DNA from 4 places in the Echinimonas agarilytica genome. Region 1 is predicted to be linked to each of the others. Evidence: predicted binding sites of a transcription regulator. Region 1 holds the regulator's gene; each other region holds the start of a gene.
What was found. Region 1 encodes FliA, which starts transcription of late flagellar genes. Its sites were predicted from a motif close to CTAAAGNTNNNNNNNNNNNNGCCGATA; they were not measured.
Positions count from the first base shown of each region.

Region 2: NAF29_RS14445 (VC2046/SO_2500 family protein) is a predicted target of FliA. The motif match lies at 3,831-3,857, and genes of this name have one in related genera.
Region 3: NAF29_RS14320 (flagellar protein MotY) is a predicted target of FliA. The motif match lies at 3,508-3,534, and genes of this name have one in related genera.
Region 4: NAF29_RS16880 (DUF5610 domain-containing protein) is a predicted target of FliA. The motif match lies at 2,544-2,570, and genes of this name have one in related genera.

Region 1 is NZ_JAMQGP010000002.1:89,738-95,891, reverse strand. It holds gene NAF29_RS04760 (chemotaxis protein CheA) at 1-2,060, opposite strand, end outside; gene NAF29_RS04755 (protein phosphatase CheZ) at 2,075-2,866, opposite strand; gene cheY (chemotaxis response regulator CheY) at 2,896-3,279, opposite strand; gene NAF29_RS04745 (RNA polymerase sigma factor FliA) at 3,319-4,038, opposite strand; gene NAF29_RS04740 (MinD/ParA family protein) at 4,031-4,909, opposite strand; gene flhF (flagellar biosynthesis GTPase FlhF) at 4,919-6,154, opposite strand, start outside.
Region 2 is NZ_JAMQGP010000007.1:297,400-303,553, reverse strand. It holds gene xthA (exodeoxyribonuclease III) at 1-340, opposite strand, end outside; gene NAF29_RS14470 (hypothetical protein) at 433-597, shown strand; gene NAF29_RS14465 (aspartyl/asparaginyl beta-hydroxylase domain-containing protein) at 615-1,313, opposite strand; gene NAF29_RS14460 (hypothetical protein) at 1,433-1,759, opposite strand; gene NAF29_RS14455 (tetratricopeptide repeat-containing response regulator) at 1,838-3,493, opposite strand; tRNA gene NAF29_RS14450 (tRNA-Tyr) at 3,576-3,660, opposite strand; gene NAF29_RS14445 (VC2046/SO_2500 family protein) at 3,890-4,384, shown strand; gene NAF29_RS14440 (DUF2860 family protein) at 4,381-5,409, opposite strand; gene NAF29_RS14435 (YchJ family protein) at 5,487-5,870, opposite strand; gene adhE (bifunctional acetaldehyde-CoA/alcohol dehydrogenase) at 5,979-6,154, opposite strand, start outside.
Region 3 is NZ_JAMQGP010000007.1:268,310-274,463, forward strand. It holds partial or broken gene NAF29_RS14300 (endonuclease III) at 1-74, shown strand, start outside; gene NAF29_RS14305 (hypothetical protein) at 448-1,647, shown strand; gene NAF29_RS14310 (hypothetical protein) at 1,640-1,990, shown strand; gene gloA (lactoylglutathione lyase) at 2,088-2,492, shown strand; gene NAF29_RS14320 (flagellar protein MotY) at 2,511-3,440, opposite strand; gene rnt (ribonuclease T) at 3,613-4,287, shown strand; gene NAF29_RS14330 (peroxiredoxin C) at 4,641-5,246, opposite strand; gene NAF29_RS14335 (Grx4 family monothiol glutaredoxin) at 5,360-5,713, opposite strand; gene sodB (superoxide dismutase [Fe]) at 5,940-6,154, shown strand, end outside.
Region 4 is NZ_JAMQGP010000010.1:67,586-73,739, forward strand. It holds gene NAF29_RS16870 (TonB-dependent receptor domain-containing protein) at 1-637, shown strand, start outside; gene NAF29_RS16875 (alkaline phosphatase family protein) at 730-1,872, shown strand; gene NAF29_RS16880 (DUF5610 domain-containing protein) at 1,918-2,481, opposite strand; gene lysS (lysine--tRNA ligase) at 2,716-4,209, opposite strand; gene prfB (peptide chain release factor 2) at 4,225-5,322, opposite strand; gene NAF29_RS16895 (hypothetical protein) at 5,617-6,154, shown strand, end outside.

The sequences.
Region 1 (6,154 bases):
ATCACCACTTCTTCCTGTCCAATTAAGGCATCTACAACAAAACCAATTTGTTGCATACCGACCTGAACAATGACCACATGTCCTTTCGATGCGCTGCGATCTTGTTCTCCACCGGCGAATTTAACGAGCCATTGGTCGAGGTAAAAGAGTGGGATAGCTCGGTCACGAACCACCACGGTAACTTGGCCATCAACGACATTGGTTTTGCCTAAGTCGAGATGGAAAATCTCATTGACGGATGCAAGTGGTAATGCAAATGTCTGCTTGCCCACCACAACCATTAGCGTCGGCATGATCGCGAGCGTTAACGGCACCTTAATCTCAAGTCGAGTTCCTACGCCTTTGTCCGACGTAATATGAACCGAGCCATTGAGTTGAGTGATTTTTGTTTTTACAACATCCATCCCCACACCTCGACCAGAGATATCGGAAATCTCTGTTTTGGTCGAAAAGCCTGGCGCAAAAATCAAATTGTAAGCATCTTCATTGGACAATCGAGCAGCGGAATCCGCATCCAGTACACCTCGATCGATGGCAATGCCTTTTAAACGCTCAGCATCCATTCCCGCGCCATCATCTGTAATGGTCAGCAGAATGTGATCGCCTTCCTGGCTGGCAGAAAGTTTGACAATACCGGTTCTATCTTTGCCTGCTGCAGCTCGGATGTCTGGCATTTCGATACCGTGATCAACCGAGTTCCGAACCAAGTGGACGAGCGGATCGGCTAGAGCTTCAACCAGATTTTTATCTAAATCTGTATCTTCACCTTCCAACTCAAGCTTGATTTCTTTTTTCAAGCTTCGCGCAAGGTCTCGAACGACCCGAGGGAAGCGTCCGAATACTTTTTTAATCGGCTGCATTCGGGTTTGCATGACTGCACCTTGCAGATCAGCAGTCACCACATCTAAATTAGCAATGGCTTTGCCCATTTCTTCATCGTTATGGGTCAAGCCGAGGCTAAGTAAGCGGTTTCGAACCAGAACGAGCTCACCCACCATATTCATAATTTGGTCTAACCGAGCTGTATCAACACGCACGGTTGTCTCACCTTGGCTCGGCTTCATTGGAGCTTTGGGAGCATCTTTTTCTTTGGGTGCAGCTGGGGCTGCGGCCGCAGGTTTCGGTTTTGCTACGACAGGTTCTGGCGCTGGAACGGGAGTTTCCGCAGCAGGAGCGGCAGGCGCAGGTATTTCTGGAGCAGTTTGAGCCACATCCGCAGCACCTGGATTAGGGGAGCCACCTTTTCCATGCAATTCGTCCAGCAAGGCTTCAAACTCATCATCTGAAATCGTATCTTCAGTACTGCCTGAATCTGGAGTTGGTACCGGCGCCGCAGCCGCTTCTTCTGCTGCACTGAAGCTACCTTTACCATGAAGCTCATCCAACAGAGCTTCGAATTCGTCGTCGGTAATGTCATCACCCATGCCCGATGACGCGGCAGGAGCTGCCGGTGCAGGGCTAGGAGTCGTTAAAGGCTGAGCGCTGGCAGCGGTGGGACTGCCACCTTTGCCGTGTAGTTCATCCAATAGCCGTTCAAAATCGTCATCATTGATATCATCAACCGGACCAATGGCAGTATCAGCGGCATTGCTTTCTGGAATGACCTCAGGAGTTGGCTCTGGAGTGACGGTAGGAGCTGGAACCTCAGGTGCAGCGGGTGCGACTTCTGCTTCAGGAGAGCTGAGTCTGTGTAGCTCAGCCAAAATAGCAGGGTCTGCAGCACTTAAAGCTTCTCTATTTTGCACCTGAACAAACATTTCGTTAATAGCATCGAGCGCTTGTAAAATTACATCCATCAATTCAGATGTAACCGCTCGTTGACCATTGCGCAAGATATCGAAGACGTTTTCTGCCCCGTGACACGCATCAACGAGTTCCGTAAGAGAAAGAAAGCCGGCCCCTCCCTTAACGGTATGAAAGCCCCTAAAAATAGCGTTTAGTAAATCACTATCTTCCGGATTATTCTCAAGCTCCACCAACTGCTCTTGCAGTTGCTCTAGAATTTCAGCAGCTTCAACTAAGAAGTCCTGCAGGATATCTTCATCAAGATCATATGACATACATCTTTCTCCTGCTAAAAGCCCAAACTTGAAAGCAAATCATCAACATCATCTTGATCGTTAACGACATCTTCTCGGTTTTCTGCATCCATAACAGGCCCTTCCGCTTCCACAGCTTTGGCTGCTTTATTCTCCGCCACAGTGCTTGATTCCTCAGCCACTGCAGTGTTTTCCATGTTTTCGCCGAAAACTTTAAGCATGTGAATTAGGCTGTCTTCAACTTCTTGTACAAGCTGAATAACACGTCGAATCACTTGGCCTGTAAGGTCTTGAAAATCTTGAGCCATTAACACATCTGTCAGCTTGCCATGCAGTTGATTGGTGTCATTGTGCGCCTCTGTTAAAAAAGTATTTGTGTCTTGGCACAAACCTTTAAACTCATCCAAGCTGGTTGCTTGCTTCATCAGCAAAGACCAGCGAGGTTGGAGGTTTTCAAATGATTCACTCAATTTATCTGCAACAGGTAGCGCAAATTCGACCGCATCCATTGTTTTATTGGCTGCGTTTTCCGTCATTTCAATCACGTAATTTAATCGAGATTGTGCATCTGGCATTTCTGTTCGGGCGAGATCTGTAATGCGGGGATCCAGTTGAAAATCCGACAAAGCGGTGTGTAGTTGTCGAGTTAACTTACCTATCTGTTCAAACAGGTCATTATCGAGCTGAAGCAGTCCGCCCGCTCGATTAATATTTTCTTCAACTACAGAATCAAGCAAGTTATTAGCTTTTTCCTGCTCTCCCGTTTCAATCAACTCAACAAGCTGCTTTGCTTGTTCTAGGGTGATCCTAGGCGCTATCGTCGTCATTCGTTGGTTGGCTCCGCCGCTCTACCGCGTTAAGCAATACGCTCAAATATTTTATCGAGCTTTTCTTTCAAAGTCGCAGCTGTAAAAGGCTTCACAATATAGCCGTTTACTCCAGCTTGAGCCGCAGCAACAATTTGTTCTCGTTTCGCCTCAGCAGTCACCATCAATACAGGTAAGTGCTTTAGCTGATCGTCCGCTCTAATAGCTCGGAGTAAATCAATACCTTGCATACCAGGCATGTTCCAATCTGTGACTACAAATTCAAACTCACCATTTTTAAGCATAGGCAACGCTGTACTACCATCATCAGCCTCTTGAGTATTGGTAAAGCCCAAATCACGCAAAAGGTTTTTAATGATTCGCCTCATTGTAGAAAAATCGTCCACAATCAGGATCTTCATGTCTGTTTTCAAAGCATGCCCTCCCACAGGCGCATTAAAACTATATATCGGTCAATCTTGCCAAGACTTTAGTCTGGCTTTCAAACGATGCATCGCTTGCGAATGAATCTGGCATACACGAGATTCGCTCACTTCTAATACATCACCGATTTCCCTCAAATTCAATTCATCATCATAATACAAAGACAATACCAAAGCTTCTCGCTCAGGTAAGGTCTTAATTGCTTCAGAGAGTGCTTTTTGGAATTGTTCGCGACTGATGTCATGAAACGGTGTCGAATCATCATCATCCTGCGACTCCACTCTCACAGCATCTTCACTGACCCCAAGGTCTTCGATGCCAACTATTTTTCCAGTATTCAGTGTTGCAATCAGGTGATGATAATCCGTCACCGACATATCAAGCTTACTTGCAACTTCTGAATCAAGCGCATCACGCCCTGTTTCTTGCTCGACGCGTTGTATTGCTTCAGAAACTTTTCGACTTTGTTGATGCACTGAACGAGGTGACCAATCTCCGCGTCTTAGTTCGTCAAGCATAGCGCCTCGAATTCGGATGCCTGCATATGTTTCAAATGCAGCACCTTTGGCATTGTCATAATTTTTAAGCGCTTCGAGCAGTCCAATCATGCCTGCCTGAATTAAATCGTCAACTTGAACGTTTGCAGGTAACCTTCCCTTTAGATGATGCGCAATGCGTTTCACTAAATCGGCATGCTGCCGAACCAGTTCATCTCGTTGTTGCGCCATATAGGGAGCGGCTTTACTCACTTATAGTATCTTCCTGCTCTCTTACATTGCCGTTTAAAAGCTGCTCTACAAAAAACGTCAAATGTCCTTGAGGTTGAGATGGAATTGGCCACGTCATGGCCTTTGAAGCCAGCGTTTTATATGCGATAGAAGAAGCAGACTTTGGATACTCTTGCACGACTACTTTTTGCTTACGCACGGCTCGACGGACATTTTCATCAAATGGAACCGTTGCAACCAACTCCAATGCGACATCTAAAAATCGGTCTGTTACTTTAGAGAGTTTGGCAAAAAGTTCTTGGCCTTCACGCAAGTTTTTCACCATATTGGCGACAATTTTGAATTTGAATAGACCATGCTCACGGTTTAATAACTTGATTAAAGCATAAGCATCGGTAATTGACGTGGGTTCATCACACACCACCACGACTACATCTTGCGCAGCGCGTGAGAAGCTCAAAACCATATCAGAAATGCCTGCGGCGGTATCTACGATCAACACATCATAGTCGCCCTGCAATTCACTAAATGCTCGAACAAGGCCCGCATGCTCTGTTTGCGTGAGTTCAACCATGCTGCGCATGCCTGAAGATGCGGGAACAATTCGAATGCCGCCGGGACCTTCGAGCATAATTTCTTCCAAGTCGCATTCGCCTGAAAGAACGTGAGAAATGTTTTTGTGGACGCGAAGTCCCAACAATACATCAACGTTTGCCAACCCAAGGTCAGCATCTAATACGACGACTCGTTGCCCTTGTGCCGCCAACGAAACCGCGAGGTTGATCGAAACATTGGTTTTACCAACGCCTCCTTTACCGCCTGTTACGGCTATGACTTTAACCATCTTTCGGCGATTCATCTTTCTCAACCCTGTTGCTTGGTCCAGTTCCATACTACTCGCTTACATTCTTGAATTTTCGGCGCGACCTCTTTTTTCGGCTGGCCGCGGTGACTGACGTCGTCCTGCCGCTAAGGCTACAGCCTCGCGCACCAAGTAACTAGCATCAGCAACTCTTAAATCTTCAGGTACTCGCTGTCCATCGCTAAGATACCCGATTGGTAATGCATTTTGAATCGCTACGCTTATACACTCTCCGAGGCTGAGACATTCATCCAATTTGGTGAAAATACAACCACGTAGCGGAATTTTTCTAAACTGTTCAACGGCTTCCTGCATCACCACTCGTTGGGCAGTTGCAGGCAAGACCAGATAGCTCTTGATTTTAACACGGGTATTGCTGATTAGGGTATTTAACTGTTCATTGAGACGCATATCACGCTGTCCCATTCCCGCAGTATCGATCAAAATCAACTTTCTGTGTCGTAAGTTATGTAATTGCTCTGTTAATTCTTCCGAATTTTTAGCACTACGAACCGGACAACCCAAAATTCGACCATATGTTGCCAACTGATCTTTGGCCCCAATTCGATAGCTATCCGTTGTGACTAAGGCAACCTGATCAGCACCATGTAGCGCTACGAATCGTGCTGCAAGCTTAGCGATAGTCGTTGTTTTACCAACTCCTGTAGGCCCAACTAGCGCAACCACACCTCCTAAACGTAGCACTTCATCATCAGTTACAACTAACTGTTCTGTAATTAATTGCTGCAGCTGACGCCAAGCATCGCGTCCAGTAACGTTCTCCCCAATATAGCATGCAAATTGGTCTGCTAAATCTGAACAAATACCAATTTTAGTTAATTGTTTCACAAGCATAGCTCTTACTGGTTCAGAGCGCTCCATTTCAGTTTTCATTAATCCGGAAACTTGATGTTCTAGAAGTTGACGCATTGCCTGCATTTCTTCTTGCAATGCAGCTATTTGTTGTTGTGCTTCGTTTGATGATTGGGCTGCGTGCTGCGGCTGTTGCCCATTTTTATCCCAATCCGAAAACGCTGGATTCACTGTGCGCTCTTGAGCTCTTTTGGGGACTTCCATGCTTTGCACTTGCTGTTGCTGACGCTTGAGTAAGCTTTGCAAAGAATCTTCAGATTCATTCGTTGGCGCATTCGATTTCGCGGCTTGATTTTGATTAAACGCAGCAATCTTATTTCGCAATCCACTCAAATTCACTTGATCGTCGGGCAGATCCCGTGATGCTTGAACGGCTGCAGCAGATTTCGTCGGTGCACGTTT
Region 2 (6,154 bases), on a different contig from region 1:
AATATCCGTTCATCACTTTGATCTTTTCACCGTTAGGTAAGGTTAAATTAACCGTGATCATTCGGCGTTGAGCTTCTTCAGTGTCAGTTGGAAACCCTTTTTCGATGGAGTCAGGTTTGAGCTTGGTCATCATAGCGACACCGTAATGTGCTTTTTGACCATGAAATGCAACGTGATAGCCCATGGCTTCAACCGCTTCAAGCGGAAAAGCGTCGTCGTGAACTTTGATTTCTTGTAAACCAATCACGTCTGGCTGGTGCTTGTCGATGATGGCCTGAAGCTGGTGAAGGCGAGCACGAAGACCATTAATGTTGAATGAGATAATTTTAAAGTCAGACATAGCAAATTTTTTTATCGGGGAAGTGGGGCCGATTGTCGCAAACAGATTGGGTGCAAACAAGCACCAAACGAATTCACTTATGAGGAGGTAGTATGGCTAGTAATTTTTTTACATGGCAAACTCATGTTAAGAACTGGGTCAAAGAACATCATCCGAGAGTTAAAATTGACCCTGTTAGTTTTCGCAGAGATATGGAATATGCGTACTTTAAACGTCATTTATCCGTAGAGCAGTTTGTTGCCGAGCTTGTTTTCTAGTTGAAAGCCAGTTGTTACTAAGCATTGCCTGTCAGTAAGAGCGGAGTGGGGTATACCCACTCTGGCTCTGGTAGATATTCCAACATCAAATTGATTCGATCCACACTCCCTCGATTCTGAACACCATGATCCCACCGGTTATTAAAATCATAAATGTTACCTTGCTTCATGGAAAATTCCTGACCGCCTATGGAATAGACGCAATCGGGGCAGTCATTGATGGGAATATGAATTCTATGGCTGATTTGTGCCATGCGCTGGGCATCTTGATGGATTGGAATAGTAGCTCCAGCCTTTAGCTTTACGAGTGCTGCGCGGGTTAACACGCCTTTGGGAGATTCGAAGGTAGATGCTAAGTCTGAAATAATTGGGATGAGTAAATGTTGCCAGTGAACCCAGTCAAGAAAAGTATAAATGCGGGTTTCGCTGTTACGCTCTTCCATAATCGGAAGCATATCGTGAGGTTGGCGATGATTGCGCTTGCACCAGTCGATAATACTGTGTTGGAGTTGTTTAAAGCCGCGTTTGGAGTAGGCGGGCAGCCAGTCATGGCGAAATAGAATGGAGTCTGTGACACCATGTGTTGTGCGGTCTGAAAAGCAAGCATTGCGAATAGGACGTTGCTGCCATTGTAGTTGAGACAGCGATGCAACTTGTTTCTCAATGCCACTTACATCCGTTGTTCCGCGAATTGCATATGCAACGCCGATATCCATAGTCTAAAGTTCCGAATTATTAATCCAGATTTAAATGTGTCTGATAACGTTTACATTTTAAAGTGTGCACATGCAAAAATGATTGCATGTTCACACTAAAAGTGATTTGACGGGTATGTTTAGAAGGGGGTAGCTTCGGCTTCTTTCGTGTCTTTTAGATTATCTTCAGCAGCATTGGTTGCGGCTGTGGTTTGTTTTTTAGAGCACACTTGGTCATCGTTAAAACTGTCGCGGTAAAAGCGAATTTCTACGCATTGCTTTTCGTATACTTCTTCGAGATTGCTACGAACAACAATTGATTCAGACTGACGAATTCGGCGTTCTAATTCATCACATTCATGGCGCTGAGCGATAATATTTTCGATTTCTTCGCAAGAGGTGGAGTTTGTTGTGCAGGCTGTAAGCGAAGCGAAGCACATTAAAGAAACTGGCAAAAGGCGATACATCGAGTGTCCCTTGCAATAAGTTATTAGATTTTGCACTAGTGTACCCATCCTTGTACCTTTTGTTAATGAAAAGCTGGCTTATCTGCCGCCTTGTTGAATTTGTTGTAACTGCTGCCACAAATCTTTTCTACGATTGCGATGTTGGCTGGGTAATCGAACTTTGTCGACCAGCCTAAACAGTTCTTCGCAGCGCTTAATTTGAGCTTTGCTTGGTTTTTTTTGTTCTGCTAAGTTTTTGAGTAGAGTTTGTGCCAAGTTGAGTGCTGCCCCAGTGTTTGTAGGTGCAACCTGCAGCGCTACTTCAAACTCCTCAATGGCCTTACCATATTGAGCTTCATCGTAAGCCTTCATTCCTTGGCGGCTATGAACCTGAAACTGAGTATTAAGCGCTTCTACGCCGGTTGAGGCATCGGAGTGAGCAACAACAGTAGACAATAAAAACGGATTCACTGTATCGCTTTCTTTGGCCTTGTTCAGCAGTTTTTGCGCTTCTTCTAACTCGCCTATTAGAGCCACGGTATTGAGGCTTTCGTTCAAAAAATCGAAGGGTAGCTCGGTTTCTTCTGACTTGTTGTCGTAGCGTTCAGTGGCTTTGTAATACAGTTTTTTGGCGCGTAATAGATCGCCTCGAGAAGCGTATTTATGAGCATTGACCAAGTCTTCATAATTTTGAAAATCAAAGCCATTGTATTGTGCATCTTGTCGAGCCCGCATGAGTGTATTGAATACTTCGGTTTCAAGGCGTTTTGCCAGTTGCTCATCAGATGTGTCTAAGGCTGCTTCGATGGTTGCGCGCACATAGTTACACATGTGTTCCGTGTTTTTTTCAATCGCTCTTTGGCTTAAATCGAAGACTTGTTTAAACGCTTCTTGGGCGATGAGATATTCTTCTTGCCTGCGCGCTAAATTAGCAAGCTTGAGCTGTCGCTCGGAAGTAAATGGTGAAATGGTAGTGGCATTGCGCAGTATACGTAGCGCTTTGTCGCCCTCGTCCATAGCTTGGTAAGCTTCGGCCAAACAATCTTGAGCTTCGACCACCAAGGGATTTTGCTTCATCACTGGCCCAAGTAAGTCGAGGACTTCGTTATGTCGGCTTGCCTTATTGAGCGTGTGCCCGAGCGATACTCGTGCCCAGAGAATGTCACGTGACTCTAATATGTCGCGAAGGAGTTTCTCTGATGTGTCCAAGTTGCCGGCTAGGCGGTGCTGTTCAGCTAATATTTTTATACAAATTGAGCTGTAACGACTACTTGCTTTGAGCAATGATTCGCAGGTTTCAATGGCGAGATCGATGTCGTCATTGTGTAGCGCGGAGAACACCTCTCTCATTTCTTGGTGTTTGGTGGCGGCTCGTTGAAGTCGTGACGATAACTGCCGCAGTGAAAATGGTTTCACCATGTAATCATCGGGTTCTCTCTCAAGAGCGCCTAGTACAACACCGCGGGTGGCCTCGCCTGAAATGATAAAGAATATTGTATGAGGAGCGAGCAAACGTTTCTCGCGAAGCGTATCCAGCAATTGGCGGCCGTTTTTTCCATGGCCTAAATTGTAGTCTGCCAACACAATATCAAATGCTTTGGCACGACACGCTCGAATGGCTGCGTCTGAAGACTCAACAAATTGAATATCTTTCATTCCAAGATTCAACAGCATCCCCTTGAGTGTCACTTGGAATGCGCGTTGGTCATCAACAATTAAAACTTTGGCTCGTTCGAAGTCGAGTTTAGGATTCATCCAGAAAACTTAAAATTGCTATTTTAGAAGAGTGTAACACAAGGCTTTGTATTAGGAAGTTCGTAAAGAACTAAGTGGAAAGTGGTGGAGGGGGAAGGATTCGAACCTTCGAAGGCAGTGCCGTCAGATTTACAGTCTGATCCCTTTGGCCACTCGGGAACCCCTCCAACCGAGGCACGCATTATACAAATCTAATCTATGTTGTAAAGCACTAATTTTACGTTTGATTAAATACTATTCAAGGGAGATGTTTTTAAGCTTGTTTGGTCTGATTATGAGCTGATTCTTACTGAATTTAGGCGGTATTTTATTCAATTTTAAAAGTGCTTAAAAACCACTAAAGGTTAAGCGTAGGTGGCCGATAAATAAGGGAGCACATAACGAACGAAGATTGCAGTGACGATACAAGCAACCCAACCGCTAAGAGATGAATGGCAGCTAGGTACACAGTTAAATGACTGTGCGCATGGTGGTGATTCAGACAAATTTAGGTTGTTGCTGGCAATGCTATCCGAAGATGTGCGAGACCAGGCTCAATTTCATCAACTTGAGACTCAACACCCTTTACCTTCCTCTTTACGCGAACAATTTGATTTACCGCCAGAGCAAGCTCTTTATAGTGCGCCAGAGGCTTTACTCTCAACTGATAAGGCTGATGCAATGAACAACGGTGGAATGTCGGCGGTTCACCTGTTGAACTGTTTAAATCCAGACGCACTTTGCGGTCCGGAACAGAGTCGCATCAATGCTGATGTATTGGCGACGATGAGCCCGTTACGGCAAGCTCAGGTTCAAGGCTCAGAGCCAGAAACGAAACAGCCTGCCAATTGGCAGGCTGCTGATCAAGCATTGCTGGCGATGTTAAACCAATCTCGCCAACACGTTGCTTAAAAGCGGTAAAGCATTGCAGCGTTCACCGATTTAGTGTCCATGCTATGGAATTCAACGTCTGAATCACTTTCAAAGTAAGACGCTGACAAAATTCCTGACCAACCTTCCAATCCAAAGATTTTAGAGTAGAACATAGTGGCGTTTATACCGTACTCGTCCGCATCTGTTTTTTCGTCATAGATTGGATTTTCTTCATCAGAATTACGAACGCCATAATATCCGTTGACGATAAATGTGTAAGGTGCTGCAAAGTGAGTCATGGTCACTTGGCCAGCATAACCGTCGCCACCGATTGCTTCTCCGTCCATATCGCGATTAGTGTAAATAAACGCAGGCGTGAGAATTGTTTGTTTACTCATAAAGTAGTTGTAATTTAACTCTACTTTGTGGTGCTTACCGTCGCGTTGAAGAAGTCGTTGCTCTTCAAGTGTGATCATACCTGTTTCAACAGCTGATTCGCCGTTGCGATCTTCATCGATATCGATTTTACGGTATGTGTAGTTTACCGCGAATCCTGTGCCGCCAATATGTGACCAAGCAAAGCGAACACCGCTGGATTTGCGGTCAGTTTCCCGACGACGCTCATTCTCTAAGTAAGCATCTTCCCAGTATTTTGCGGGCATACCAGAAAACACGAATGCGCCCGACACGATACTCTTGTCAGACAGTTCTTGGCGATAACCGAATTGTTGTGTGAAGTCGAGGCGCACAGCATCTTGGATCAAGGTACCAAGAAAGAGCTGACCGCGTTCTTCTGCAAAGGTATAACGAATATCAAATAATGGCATGCCACCAATATTGCTTTCAGAAGGCGCGGATTGATCTACTGAGGTGATCACATCATTGTCTAAATCAGAAAACGTATTACCCGCAATTAAGTTTGAGCTGTAATCGTTATAAGCGACGCCAATTCCAGCAAAGCCAGACCACCCGCTTTGTTGAGGGATTTTAAGGATTTCAGCATTTGCCGTGCTCATTGTACCTAGAGCTAGAGCGATGCCTATCGCAGATATTTGCTTATTCATGTGACTTCCTTGAAAGTGTGTTTTTAAAGTGTGCTACAACTACTTATTAGTATAGTAGACGAACTGTTACGGTGTTGTTATGTACTTTGGTTCATATACCACCATTGGCCTTTTTCAAATCTGAAATTGGCCTCTTCATGATGTTGCTTCAACTGTCCGGCTTGACGGTACAAAGCAACAAACTCAACAAAACCTTTGGTTCCCACTTTACGCGACTGCGCCACATTCAAAGCTAACCATGAGCACTGACTGTTCCATTCTTCAACGGGTTCTGAGGACTCAGGCCGAGTACTTGGATGCCAGCTATTGAAGATAAAACTAATGTTATTTTGAGTGTGCGCGGTATAGCGCGCTCGCATAAGCTGCTCTGGGTGACGTGCTAATTTAGGTTTGAGGTGGATAACGCCACAGCAATCCTTGTATGTCTGGTTGCTACCACAAGGGCAGAGTTTCTTCTTCACGATTTAATCCCGCAAAACCAAAAAGAACGCAAGAATAGTTAGTTGCCAAATTTGACGCAACAAAAAGCCGACATAAAGTCGGCTTTTTCATTCACTGATGAGGTGAAGTTACTTTTTAGCAGCTGCTTTTTTCTTTGCAGGTGCTTTTTTCTCAGCAGGCTTTTCACTGTCATCCACGTATGGACGACCGTAGTAAGAATCAAGAAGAACTTGCTTGAGTTCGCTGATCAATGGGTAACGTGGGTTAGCACCGGTACATTGGTCATCGAATGCATCAACTGCGA
Region 3 (6,154 bases), on a different contig from region 1:
GTATCGCCCGTAAACCAAGATGTGGCTCATGCATCATTGAAGACTTGTGTGAGTTTAAAGATAAGACTGAATAGACTTTCATCTGAATTCAGATAATCATCGACATAACGGGCTGATCATCCAAAAATCGGCCCTCCCTCTTTATCACCAATGAGTCGCGCAACGATTGGAAGGTTAAGCCGAGGACTGTTTAAACAATGCGAGTTCCGCAAGCCCGAGTAAAGCATGCAGCCGAAGGACGATGTTGTAGGGTTGCCAAGGTTTTTTTAGGAGCTTTGGCAAGCAAGCCCCTTAATAGCCGCCAGTCAGCATCGGCCACATGAAACCTATATACACCGTTGCCAGCTCAAACAAATGTTTATGAGCCATAGACAATCAAGCGTGATGAACGATATCTTGTGAGACTATATAAGCGAAGCCGCTGCCACTCACTCATAAGTCATCTTCATGCAGTTACAATTAGACACTTATTCCCCAATTATTGTGCCAGTGAATTGGCAGTCAGAATTAATTGAAGACGACGAACAGCGGCTTTCGCTATTACGTCAGCATTTCTCAGGTATCGACCCGCTTACGATCAAAGCCAACATTTGGCCCATGGGATACGGCTCACTTGAACACGACAACCTGCCGATGCTCTATCAACCTTCGGCAATTTTTGAATTCGCAGGTTTGACCGATGAGCCAGATGTAGAACATGCTCAGCTTTATGTGTATGACAGCTGTCTGGCTGTACTTCATTTAAGACTATCGCTTTGCTCTGATATTTCTAACATTGATGATCTAGAGATATCAAACAGAGTTGAAGCCCTGTCGTTTCAATATTTATCGCCGGTGCTCGCTCAAATTTACGACATCAAAACCACAGCACCAATGATTCAGCCTAGCGCCTACAAATTTTTTGTGAATACTCGAGAAGAATTGATCAACGGCAAACCAATGTGGGTTGCTCGCATGCTCACCAAAGCGCCAAACTTACACGAAGAACACTACCTTAAGTGGCTCAAAAACGTAGATGTTGATTCAGACTATTTATTACTTGGATCTGGAAATTCTTTGCTGGTTGAGCAAAAGCACTTTTCAGATGTAAATCGCACCATGGTGATTTCACAATTCCATGCTGCCTTGATGAATCGAATTGAAGATTTATTGAAAGACAATTTGAAGCAGTTTAACAACAGCTATTACAATTCCGACACGCTCGATAAACTGGCGCAGTCCATCAATAACCAGCAATACAGAAATGATCATATCGAGTTTATTGATATTCAAATGTCGGCCGCAGCAAGCGGCGTACAAGGTACAAGAAGAGAGCTACTCAAACAGTTCGGCCAAGCATGGCAGTTTGGTGAACAGCGCGATCGTATTACACAACTCACACATTTAACCCAAGCCCGACTAGATCGATTATCTCAAGACAAAATTCGGCACCAAAACCGTCGAATACAAACACTGCTTACTTTTTTAGGTGCCTTAGGGCTGATTAGCTTGGTAGTTGATTTAATTGATCTAGAGGGCAATACTGAACACGAACACTCAACGGGCCTGCTTGATCTCATTCAATTTTCATCAGCAGAACACATCATTAACATTATGTTTTTGATGGTAATCTTAGTGACTCTGTACTTTTATAGAAATCATGAATAAACGAATTCGATTAACTATTATTTTTTCAGCAGATACTTTTCCTTACGCTTCAGTGCTTGAGTTTATGACGCCTCGACTGAGTCAACTATTTGCAGGTGCATGCTGCCAACCGATTGATGGCATTTGGTCGGAAGATGGTGAGGAAGACAAATCGAGCTACCATTTAGGTCAACAAGAGTCAGGGATGAAGGTCATCTTATCAATCATGCCCGATAAAATAGAGCTTGCCCAACAGCATATTCAGCAACTACTACAAGAGCTCAAAGACGACCTCAACATCGCCATCAAATGGGTTCATGTGGAGCAGGAAGAAGTCACTGCACATCATTTTAAGCTGCGATAGGTGTTAACTATTCTCCCTGAAAGGCATTCAACACCAAGCAGCATAAATAATATAATTCAAACACTTAACTATAAAATACAACCTAAAGGAACCAGACATGCGTGTATTACATACCATGCTTCGCGTAGGCGATTTACAACGTTCTATTGAGTTCTACACTCAAATCATGGGAATGAATCTGCTTCGCCAGCATGAAAATGATGAGTACAAATACACCCTCGCTTTTGTGGGGTATGGCGACGAAAGCGAAGGCGCAGTGATAGAGTTAACCTATAATTGGGGTACTGAAGACTACGATATGGGCAATGCTTTCGGCCATGTAGCCATCGGGGTTGACGATATTTATGGCACCTGTGACGCAATTCGAGCGGCGGGCGGTCACATCAGTCGCGAGCCTGGCCCTGTGAAGGGTGGCGCAACAGAAATAGCCTTTGTTGATGACCCAGATGGCTACAAGTTAGAACTCATTCAAATGGAAAGTGCAAGCAAAGGCTTAGGCTAAGCCAGCGAAAGCAGCCTCTTATTGAGGGGCTGCTGTTTGGGTGGCGGCTGCCTGCACAACTCCCGCACTCTGTTCAGCTTGCAGCTCTTGTTCCGCATAGTCATCTAAACTCGCGTCACGCGTTAAGCGCATCACTACTCTTCGGTTTTTCTGTCGGCCTAGTGGTGTTTCGTTTGAAGATATATGACGTCGTTCACCATATCCTGAAGATACCAGCTTATCGTCATCCACTCCTTGTTCAATTAAAAACTCTCGAATAGCGTTGGCACGCTTTTTAGACAGCTCTAAATTCAACCAGCGCCCACCATAGCTATCTGAATATGCATCAATATTGATTTTGACGATGGCAGGATCATTCACCACGTATTCCGCAACACGACGCAAACGGCGTTGAGATTCTAGCTCTAATCGGTCACTGTTCGACCGGTAGTTTAATACCGTCAATGCAACATCATCAAAGCCAAACGGCAGAAGCCCGCCCACACATTCCACAAAATCTGCATAACCGGAACGAAAATTAGCCGAATTAAGAGCAACGCTAACTTCGCCGCCCTTTCTATAACCATCTCGATAATAAAAAGTTGGATTATTGCCCTGCTCTAACTCTGTCAATACAGACCATGACAATTTAGGATTTAAGCTTGGGTCAAAACCTTCTAATACCTTCAGTGTTGCCAAATGAGCGGGCTCCAAACCAGGTTTGTAAGCAGGAGGTACGGCAACAAGCTGTGCAAAGCCGGTTGCGCGAGGCTGTCGAAAGGCATCCATCGTCATGTTGATGTCGTTTTGAGTGCCCGCCTCACCGTGAAACTTCGCAGTTCCAAATCGTGGAATGGCATGTTCTAACTGGCATGCAAGCGGTGTGCTTTTACTCATAACCCAGTCTGAACTTGCCAACGGAGCTTGATACTGGCGCAAAGCCGCTTCCGTTGGTGCTGCTAGGAGCACGGTTGCACATGTTACTAGACTGTATTTCCACATAGCTCTAAACCGGTTTTCGCGTATCTAAGAAGTTTATCGGCTTCAAAACTGCATTCTTTAACTGAATTTAACAAATTACGACACAGAATCCGAGATTTCTGGAATAATAGCCAGCTGAATGAATATCTCTGGAGTTCTCATGACCGATGCTGTTGACCAGCATAGTTTAGCTGGCCGTTTTCGTGGTTACTACCCTGTTGTTGTTGATATTGAAACGGCGGGTTTCAATGCCACTACTGACGCGATGCTTGAGCTTGCCGCGACCCCACTCAGCATGAATGATGATGGAGAGCTGGTCCGGCTCGAAACCATAGCCTTCAATATTGCGCCATTTGAAGGCGCCAATTTAGAACCATCATCTTTGGCATTTACCGGTATTAACCCGGACTGCCCTGAGCGGAATGCAATCGCAGAAAAAACGGCTTTGACTGAGCTATTCAAAAAACTTCGCGCACTTCAAAAACAACATGATTGCCAACGTTGCGTGCTGGTCGCCCATAATGCCGCGTTTGATAACAGTTTTTTAAATGCTGCGATTCAAAGAACAAAACACAAACGTAGCCCCTTCCACCCATTCGTCACATTTGACACCACGACATTGTGTGCATTGATTTTGGGGAAGACAGTGTTGTCAGAAGCCTGCGAGTTGGCTGGGGTTGATTTTGATAAATCTCAAGCACACAGTGCTGCCTACGATACAGAAAAGACAGCTGAATTGTTTTGTCATATGGTGAATCACCATCAGGCGCTTGGAGGGTGGCCATATACGGTAGCAAAACAGCCTCAAGAAGAAGAACCTTCGGCTGAAATTTAGAGTATAAAAAAGGCGACCATTGAGGCCGCCTTTCATTAAATTACTTCACACCATTCATTTGTAATTCATGGCCGATGCGAAAAAATCGAGCAATGATATTCGAACGTTTCTTAGTCATATTAACTCCAAAGTGTGACTCACATCTCAAACATGGCGCCATTCTATTCTTGAACATCACATTTGACCACTGAGAAATTCTACCCATTCGGATTAGTTAATCTAATCCAAAATACGAGTTAACTTTTCACAAAAAATCACACCCTGAAAGTAATCATAAGCGCCATCATCGCAGTAAACAGGCGTAAAAAAGGCCGCTCAAAGCGGCCTTTTGCATCATCTCAAAGAATGTGAGATTACAAGCCTTCCGCGTTTGCTGACAAGTACTTAGCAACACCTTCTGGAGATGCGTCCATACCTTCTTTACCATCTTCCCACTGTGCAGGACAAACTTCACCGTTTTTCTCGTGGAAGTTCAAGGCATCAACCATACGCAACATTTCGTCAATGTTACGGCCTAATGGCAGGTCGTTTACAACTTGGTGACGAACAACACCAGCAGTATCAATCAAGAAAGAACCACGGAAAGCAACGCCCGCTTCAGGGTGCTCTACGTCGTATGCTTGACAGATTTCGTGCTTCACGTCTGCTACGAGTGGGTATTTTACTTGGCCGATGCCGCCGTCAGCAACATCAGTGTTACGCCATGCGTTGTGTGTGAATTGTGAATCGATAGAAACACCGATTACTTTAACGCCTTTCGCTTCGAAATCCGCAACGCGGTGATCGAAAGCAATCAACTCAGATGGGCACACGAACGTGAAGTCGAGTGGGTAGAAGAATACAACCGCAGCAGAACCCGCAAGGTATTCTGTTAGGTTAAAGTTATCAACAATCTCACCGTTACCAAGTACCGCCGCCGCAGTAAAATCTGGGGCAGGACGACCGACTAATACAGCCATGTTATTTCTCCATGTTATGTTTTCTATACAGCCCGCAATTGGACTGAATGTTACGATCTAATACAAATTAGCAGGCTCTCAGGGATTTAACACCGAAAGCCAATTAAAAACAGTTATTCAGCAGGATCGTTATTTTCTGTTTCAACAGGATGACGAGCTGCGGCTTCAGAGATCAGAGTTTGCAACTCACCTTGTTGGAACATTTCGATCAAGATGTCACATCCACCAACGAGTTCGCCTTCAATCCACAATTGTGGAAATGTAGGCCAATTAGCAAATTTAGGAAGCTCAGCGCGAATGTCAGGGTTTTGTAAAATATCAACGTAAGCAAAGCGCTCACCGCACTGCATCAATACTTGTGAAGCTTGTGATGAAAAACCACAGCTTGGTAATTTCGGAGACCCTTTCATATAAAGTAAGATAGGGTTGTCAGATAGTTGCTTTTTAATGCGCTCAAGCGTTTCCATAATAAATCTCTAGGCCTGTTTTCTTTCGATGGCGACATTCTACGCGTGAAGTGTAGCGAATCAAACAGATAGTTTAAGGGGTTTTTACCTATTAGTTTGATAGGCAAAGTCACTTAAAAAAATTCAATCCTCCCTTTTATAACGCTCAATAATCGCTAGAATAGCGTTACTATTAAAAAACAAACACACACAAGGGCATCTGCCCTGCCAATGGAGACTGGAGATTATGGCGTTTGAACTACCACCTCTTCCTTACGCGAAGGAAGCATTAGAACCACACATCTCAGCAGAGACTCTTGAGTACCACTATGGTAAACATCACAACACTTATGTTGTAAAACTCAACGGTTTAGTTGAAGGCACTGAATTCGCAGGTAAGAGCTTAGAAGAAGTTGTTAAAACTTCATCAGGCGGCGTATTCAACAACGCAGCACAAATCTG
Region 4 (6,154 bases), on a different contig from region 1:
GAACTATGAATTGGGTTTACGCTTTTATGGCACTTCATTGCAAGCGAGCGTGGTCTACTACAATTCTGAATTCAAAAACAGAATCACTCGCCTTGAGCGCGATACCGATGCCGATGAAATTGACTTCTTAAATGAACTCGACGGTACATTCGTAAACGTAGGCGGTATTGATTCGTCAGGTTTTGAAGCCAGCCTCAACTGGGACATTTCAAATACTTTAAGCCTGTACTCTTCTGCAACGTTGAATGACAGTGAATACAATAAAACCGTCAGCGACTATGCCGATGGCCTAAAGCAGACCATTGTCAAAGGCAACAAGGTTGCAGGTGCGCCTGAGGAAATGTTTGTGTTAAGCATGAACTACTCAGATGATGCATATCGCGCAGGCCTTTCAGCCAAGTACACCGGGGACTACTACGGCGACTTTGACAACCAAGACGAAATCGAAGCTCATACGGTAATGGATCTGTACTTAGGTTATAACAAAGCCATTCGCGGCGGTTACTTCAATAGCATCGACTTGTCTTTGAACGTCAATAACCTGTTAGATGAAGAGTATCTAGCCGGTGGTGTTGAAAACTACTACTTTATCGGCGCTGAGCGCACAGCAACAGCAACCGCAACGGTAAACTTCTAACCTACCGTTAGGTTTCAATCAGCGAGTTCGTTGCTCTGGCACGAACTCGCTTTTTTGGGCTTGAACATTGATACATAACACAAGGACAATCCATGTACCGCTTCATTCAATGCACACTTGGCCACCTCTTGCTGATAAGTGCTATTTGCACATCACCTTACACCTTCGCAGCCGATAATCTGGTTGTCATCTCGCTGGATGGCGTGCGCTGGCAAGAAACATTCAGAGGCGCAGATCCTCAATTAATAAAACACAAAGAATACGTGAGAGATAGTGAAAAGCTTGTTGCTGCTTTCAGTCGAGAGACCATGGAAGAGAGCCGCCAAGTCCTAATGCCATTTATCAGCCATACGATTGAAGCGAACGGCGCTCTTATAGGCAACCGAGACAACCACGGCGACATGCAAGTGAGTAACACCTGGTGGTTTTCATACCCGGGTTACAACGAAATCTTAACTGGCAAAGCCGACCCGAAAATCAATTCCAATAAGCTTGGTCCTAATCCAAACATCACATTTTTAGAGTGGCTCAATGGTCAGCATGAATTCGCAGGAAAAGTGGCCGCATTTGGCAGCTGGGATGCATTCGACAATATCGTCAATGAACAGCGCGCTGGCATAGTCGTTAATTCTGGTTTTGACCACGGCACTCACCAGCCACAAGATGAGCAACTGCAACAACTCAACGCCATGATCGACGAACTTCCGAAACACTGGCATAACGTCCGTTTTGATGCGCTCACCTATGGCATTGCTAAACACTATATCACCCATCAAAAACCGCGCGTGGTCTACATCGCTTTAGGCGAAACCGATGATTTTGCCCACGACGGACGATACGATCAATATTTGCATGCCGCTCAACGCTCAGATGCCTTTATTCAGGATCTATGGCAAACCTTGCAATCCACCGAACAATATCGCAATAACACCAACTTAGTCATTACCGTTGATCACGGCCGTGGCAGCAACCCCGATGATTGGAAGCATCACGCAAGTCCAAAAGCGACATCAGGCTACTTAGACTATTTAAAAGAGTTTAAAGACGGCATTGTTGGCTCGAATCACATATGGCTGGCCGCGATAGGACCAGATATAAAAGCTAGGGGCCAATTAAAGAACGACAAACCTTTGTATCAAAACCAAATAGCGGCTACAGCACTGATGTTGCTGGGTCAAGATTACAAGCAGTTTAACGCCGAGGCAGGTCAGCCTCTTATGATGTTAGTTGAATAACAAAGTAATGGCCTCTCGCTCCTGTAAGAGGCTGTCTAAAATGACTTACGCTACCGGTTCAGGCTGTTCAGGGGCTGCTGCTAAACCATCGAAATAGTTCGACACAAAGGTCTGTAATCCGCTTTGGACAGAGTCATAGGTCGAGTCGATATTGGTTTTGATGTCGCCTTCTAACACGGCCAAGCTATCCAAAATATCACGTGCTTCTTCAAACCCTTTTTCAATACCGCCACCAATCACAGACATAAATTCCGTCATCGCATCTTCGTCATTGAGTTGTGGGTTCTGTCCACGAAAGGCATCAAAAAATGCCGTAGAGCCTTTCACAATTCGGTCGGCCGTTGCTTCTGGCGACACGTCCAAATCAGAGTCATAGGTGGACTGTGCAGCATTGGGGCCCAAAGTAGGTTCCAACTCTGCATTGATCGCCTCCAGTGCGGTTTTATACAGCAGAGACATCGGCTCATTACCACTCTTGATACTGACTTGTAACTGCGCTTCCATGATGGCTGAATTTTTTTCTGTAGTCGCTTGTTCACGCACGGAAACAGGAGTTCCTGTCGTTGCTTGTGCGGGACGCAGAGCGTCAGAAAGGTTTGTGATGGCCATAGGATTTCCTCACCAATAATATCAGATAGCCAAACACAGCTATCTGTACAAGATGTTCAGTTTATCGCCATTTATGGCAAAACCTTTAGTATAAATTTAGCCTCTGGAGGTTATTTAACAAGCAATACACAGCTTATTTACCCAAACCTAGACTTCGCTACATTTCTAAAACTAGCTCATAAAAAAGCCAGCTTTTAAGCTGGCTTTTCATCATGCATTGCAATCGGGCTTAGTTTAAGGCAGCTGTGGGCGCATTGCGGGAAACAAAATCACGTCACGAATGGTATGCGAGTTAGTAAACAACATCACCAAGCGGTCAATACCAATACCTTGTCCTGCTGTGGGCGGCAAACCGTGTTCAAGCGCTGTAATGTAGTCTTCATCAAAGAACATAGCTTCATCATCACCATCTTCTTTGGCTTGTACCTGAGCTTTGAAACGATCGGCTTGGTCTTGCGCATCATTCAGCTCCGAGAAACCGTTGGCGATTTCTCGGCCACCTACGAAAAACTCAAAGCGGTCAGTGATTTCAGGATTGCTGTCGCTGCGTCGAGCCAATGGCGAAACTTCAGCTGGATATTCGGTAATGAAAGTAGGTTGAATCAAGCGATGCTCAACCGTTTCTTCAAAAATTTCGGTGATGACTTTGCCTAAGCCCCAAGACTTTTGAACTTCAATTTTCAAATCTTTCGCGACTTCACTGGCAGTTTCCAGCGAAGACAACTGCTCTGCTGTGACCTCAGGGTTATACTGGAGAATTGAATCTGTCATGCTGATGCGCGCAAAAGGCGCACCAAAATCAAATTCCTCATCACCGTAAGCGACAACCGATGAACCCAACACTTGTTGTGTCACAGTGCGAAGCATGTCTTCGGTGAGATTAATCAAGTCCCGGTAATCGGCATACGCCATGTAGAATTCCATCATCGTGAATTCTGGGTTATGACGCGGCGACAACCCTTCATTGCGGAAATTACGATTAATCTCAAACACCCGCTCAAAGCCGCCTACAACTAAACGCTTCAAGTAAAGCTCTGGAGCAATTCGCAAGTACATATCTTGGTCTAATGCATTGTGGTGCGTGATAAATGGGCGTGCTGAAGCACCGCCAGGAATCACTTGCATCATCGGTGTTTCCACTTCCATGAACTCATTTTCGGTCATGAATTGGCGAATAGCAGAAACCACTTTAGAACGCACTTGGAAGGTTAAGCGCGAATCTTCGTTGACGATTAAGTCAACATAACGCTGGCGGTATCGCTGCTCTTGGTCCGTTAGGCCGTGGAACTTTTCTGGCAAAGGGCGCAGCGCTTTAGTCAGCAGCTGGTAGTCTTCCATATTCACATACAAGTCACCTTTACCTGACTTATGCAATGCGCCTTTCACACCGACGATATCACCAATGTCGAGCCCACCAATCGCTTTTAAGGCTTTCTGTACGTCTTTGCTGGCATAGGCTTGAATACGCCCAGTAACATCTTGAATGACCAAGAATGGCCCACGCTTCGCCATAATACGGCCAGCGATAGAAACCACATGATTAAGGGCTTCTAGTTCAGGTTTTTCTTTGTCACCAAATTCAGCCTGCAGAGCGTCGGCCTTGTGTTCGCGGCGCCATTCATTCGGGTGGCCATTCGCGCTACAGTTTTGACGAATGACATCAAGTTTTGCACGGCGTTCGGCAATAAGCTTGTTTTCGTCTTGCTGGATTTGCTCATTATCACTCATGGGTTCAATATCCTGTTACAGGCCAGATTTCAGGCTGGCTTCAATAAATCGGTCTAGGTCACCGTCTAAAACAGCTTGAGTATTGCGGTTTTCAACGCCGGTTCTTAAATCTTTAATGCGGCTATCATCCAAAACGTATGAACGGATTTGACTGCCCCAGCCAATATCTGACTTGGCATCTTCTGCCGCTTGCTTTTCTACGTTTTGTTTTTGTAATTCATACTCATAAAGCTTGGCTTTGAGCTGTTTCATGGCTTGGTCTTTGTTTTTATGTTGGGAGCGGTCGTTCTGACACTGCACCACAATATTGGTTGGCAAATGCGTAATACGCACCGCTGATTCCGTTCTGTTTACGTGCTGACCACCGGCTCCTGATGCGCGATACACATCAATGCGAAGCTCCGCAGGATTGATTTCAATATCAATACTGTCATCAATTTCAGGATAAGCGAATGCGCTCGAAAATGACGTATGACGACGTCCTCCTGAATCGAATGGACTCTTGCGTACCAAGCGATGCACACCTGTTTCTGTGCGCAACCAACCGTAAGCATACTCGCCCGACATTTTGATGGTGGCTGACTTAATGCCCGCCACATCACCATCTGACACTTCAATCAGCTCAGTCTTAAACCCTTTGGCTTCACCCCAACGCAAATACATACGCAGGAGCATATTGCACCAATCTTGCGCTTCAGTGCCGCCAGAGCCCGCTTGCAAATCAATATAAGCATCAGACGCATCTTGCTCCCCTGAAAACATGCGGCGAAATTCGAGTTTTTCGAGCTTTCCTTCAAGCCCTGCAAGCTCAGCTTCTGCTTCTGAGAAGGTATCTTCATCTTCCGCTTCTACCGCAAGCTCAATCAAGCCTTCAACATCTTCCAGGCCTTGTTCAAGGGTATCGATGGTCTCAACCACAATTTCAAGCCCAGAGCGTTCTTTGCCGAGCGCTTGAGCACGGTCGGGCTCATTCCATACTTCAGGAGATTCCAGCTCTCGCATTACTTCCTCAAGGCGCTCGGCCTTGGCGTCGTAATCTAAATAGCCGCGCAGCGTTAGACCGCGCTCACGCATATCGGCAATCTTGTTTTGAACTGGGTTAATCTCAAACATGGAACTCTCATCAAGCCAGAGGTAAATAAATAGCCGCGGAATTGTACAGGATCAACCCACTATTGAATAGAGCTGAATCAAGCCTAAAGGCTTTGAAAACACGGTAATGAACCAAGATGTCGCTTTGATGATGCATGCTTAACACCTGAACAAATTTTGTTCTACTTCGGATTATCGTCTATCGTTACCTTGCTGAACCCGAATCAATCTTCAATTTGATTTAAATTCAGCACACTCGATCAAGGAACGATCGCCACAATTTAATCTTAATCGTTAAAATACAAGGAACGTATTTTGAAAAATATTTCTATGCTGTTTGCGTGGGCTTTTTGCCTGTGCTCAATTCAATCTCTGGCTTCCACCTTACTGTCCCCATCTGATTTACAGTTTGTGCACTATCAAGCCGATGGCTCAGATCAATTTGCTGTAGTCACTTGGCAAGACATTCATCCTGGTAGCACCGTTAATTTCACCGATTCAGGCGTGCGAGCCGATCAAACATTCAGAGACACCGAAGGCAAGGTGAGCTGGAATATTACGCATTACATTGAAGCGGGGACCGTGGTGAGTTTTGACCTTGGGCTGTCACATGTATCTAGTGGCACCTTGACAGTGCAATCTCGCATTAGCCTGTCCAGCAGTGGCGATCAGTTATTTGCCTTTAAAAATGATATTGATTCAGCCGCGATCATTGCTGGTATTCAGATGAACAACCAAGGCTGGGATGCCGACGCCACTAGCTCAAACACATCTGCGCTGCCGACCTCACTGAGTATTTCGCAGGCTTATACACAATTTAATCGGGAATGGGACAATGCCATCTACCAAGGGC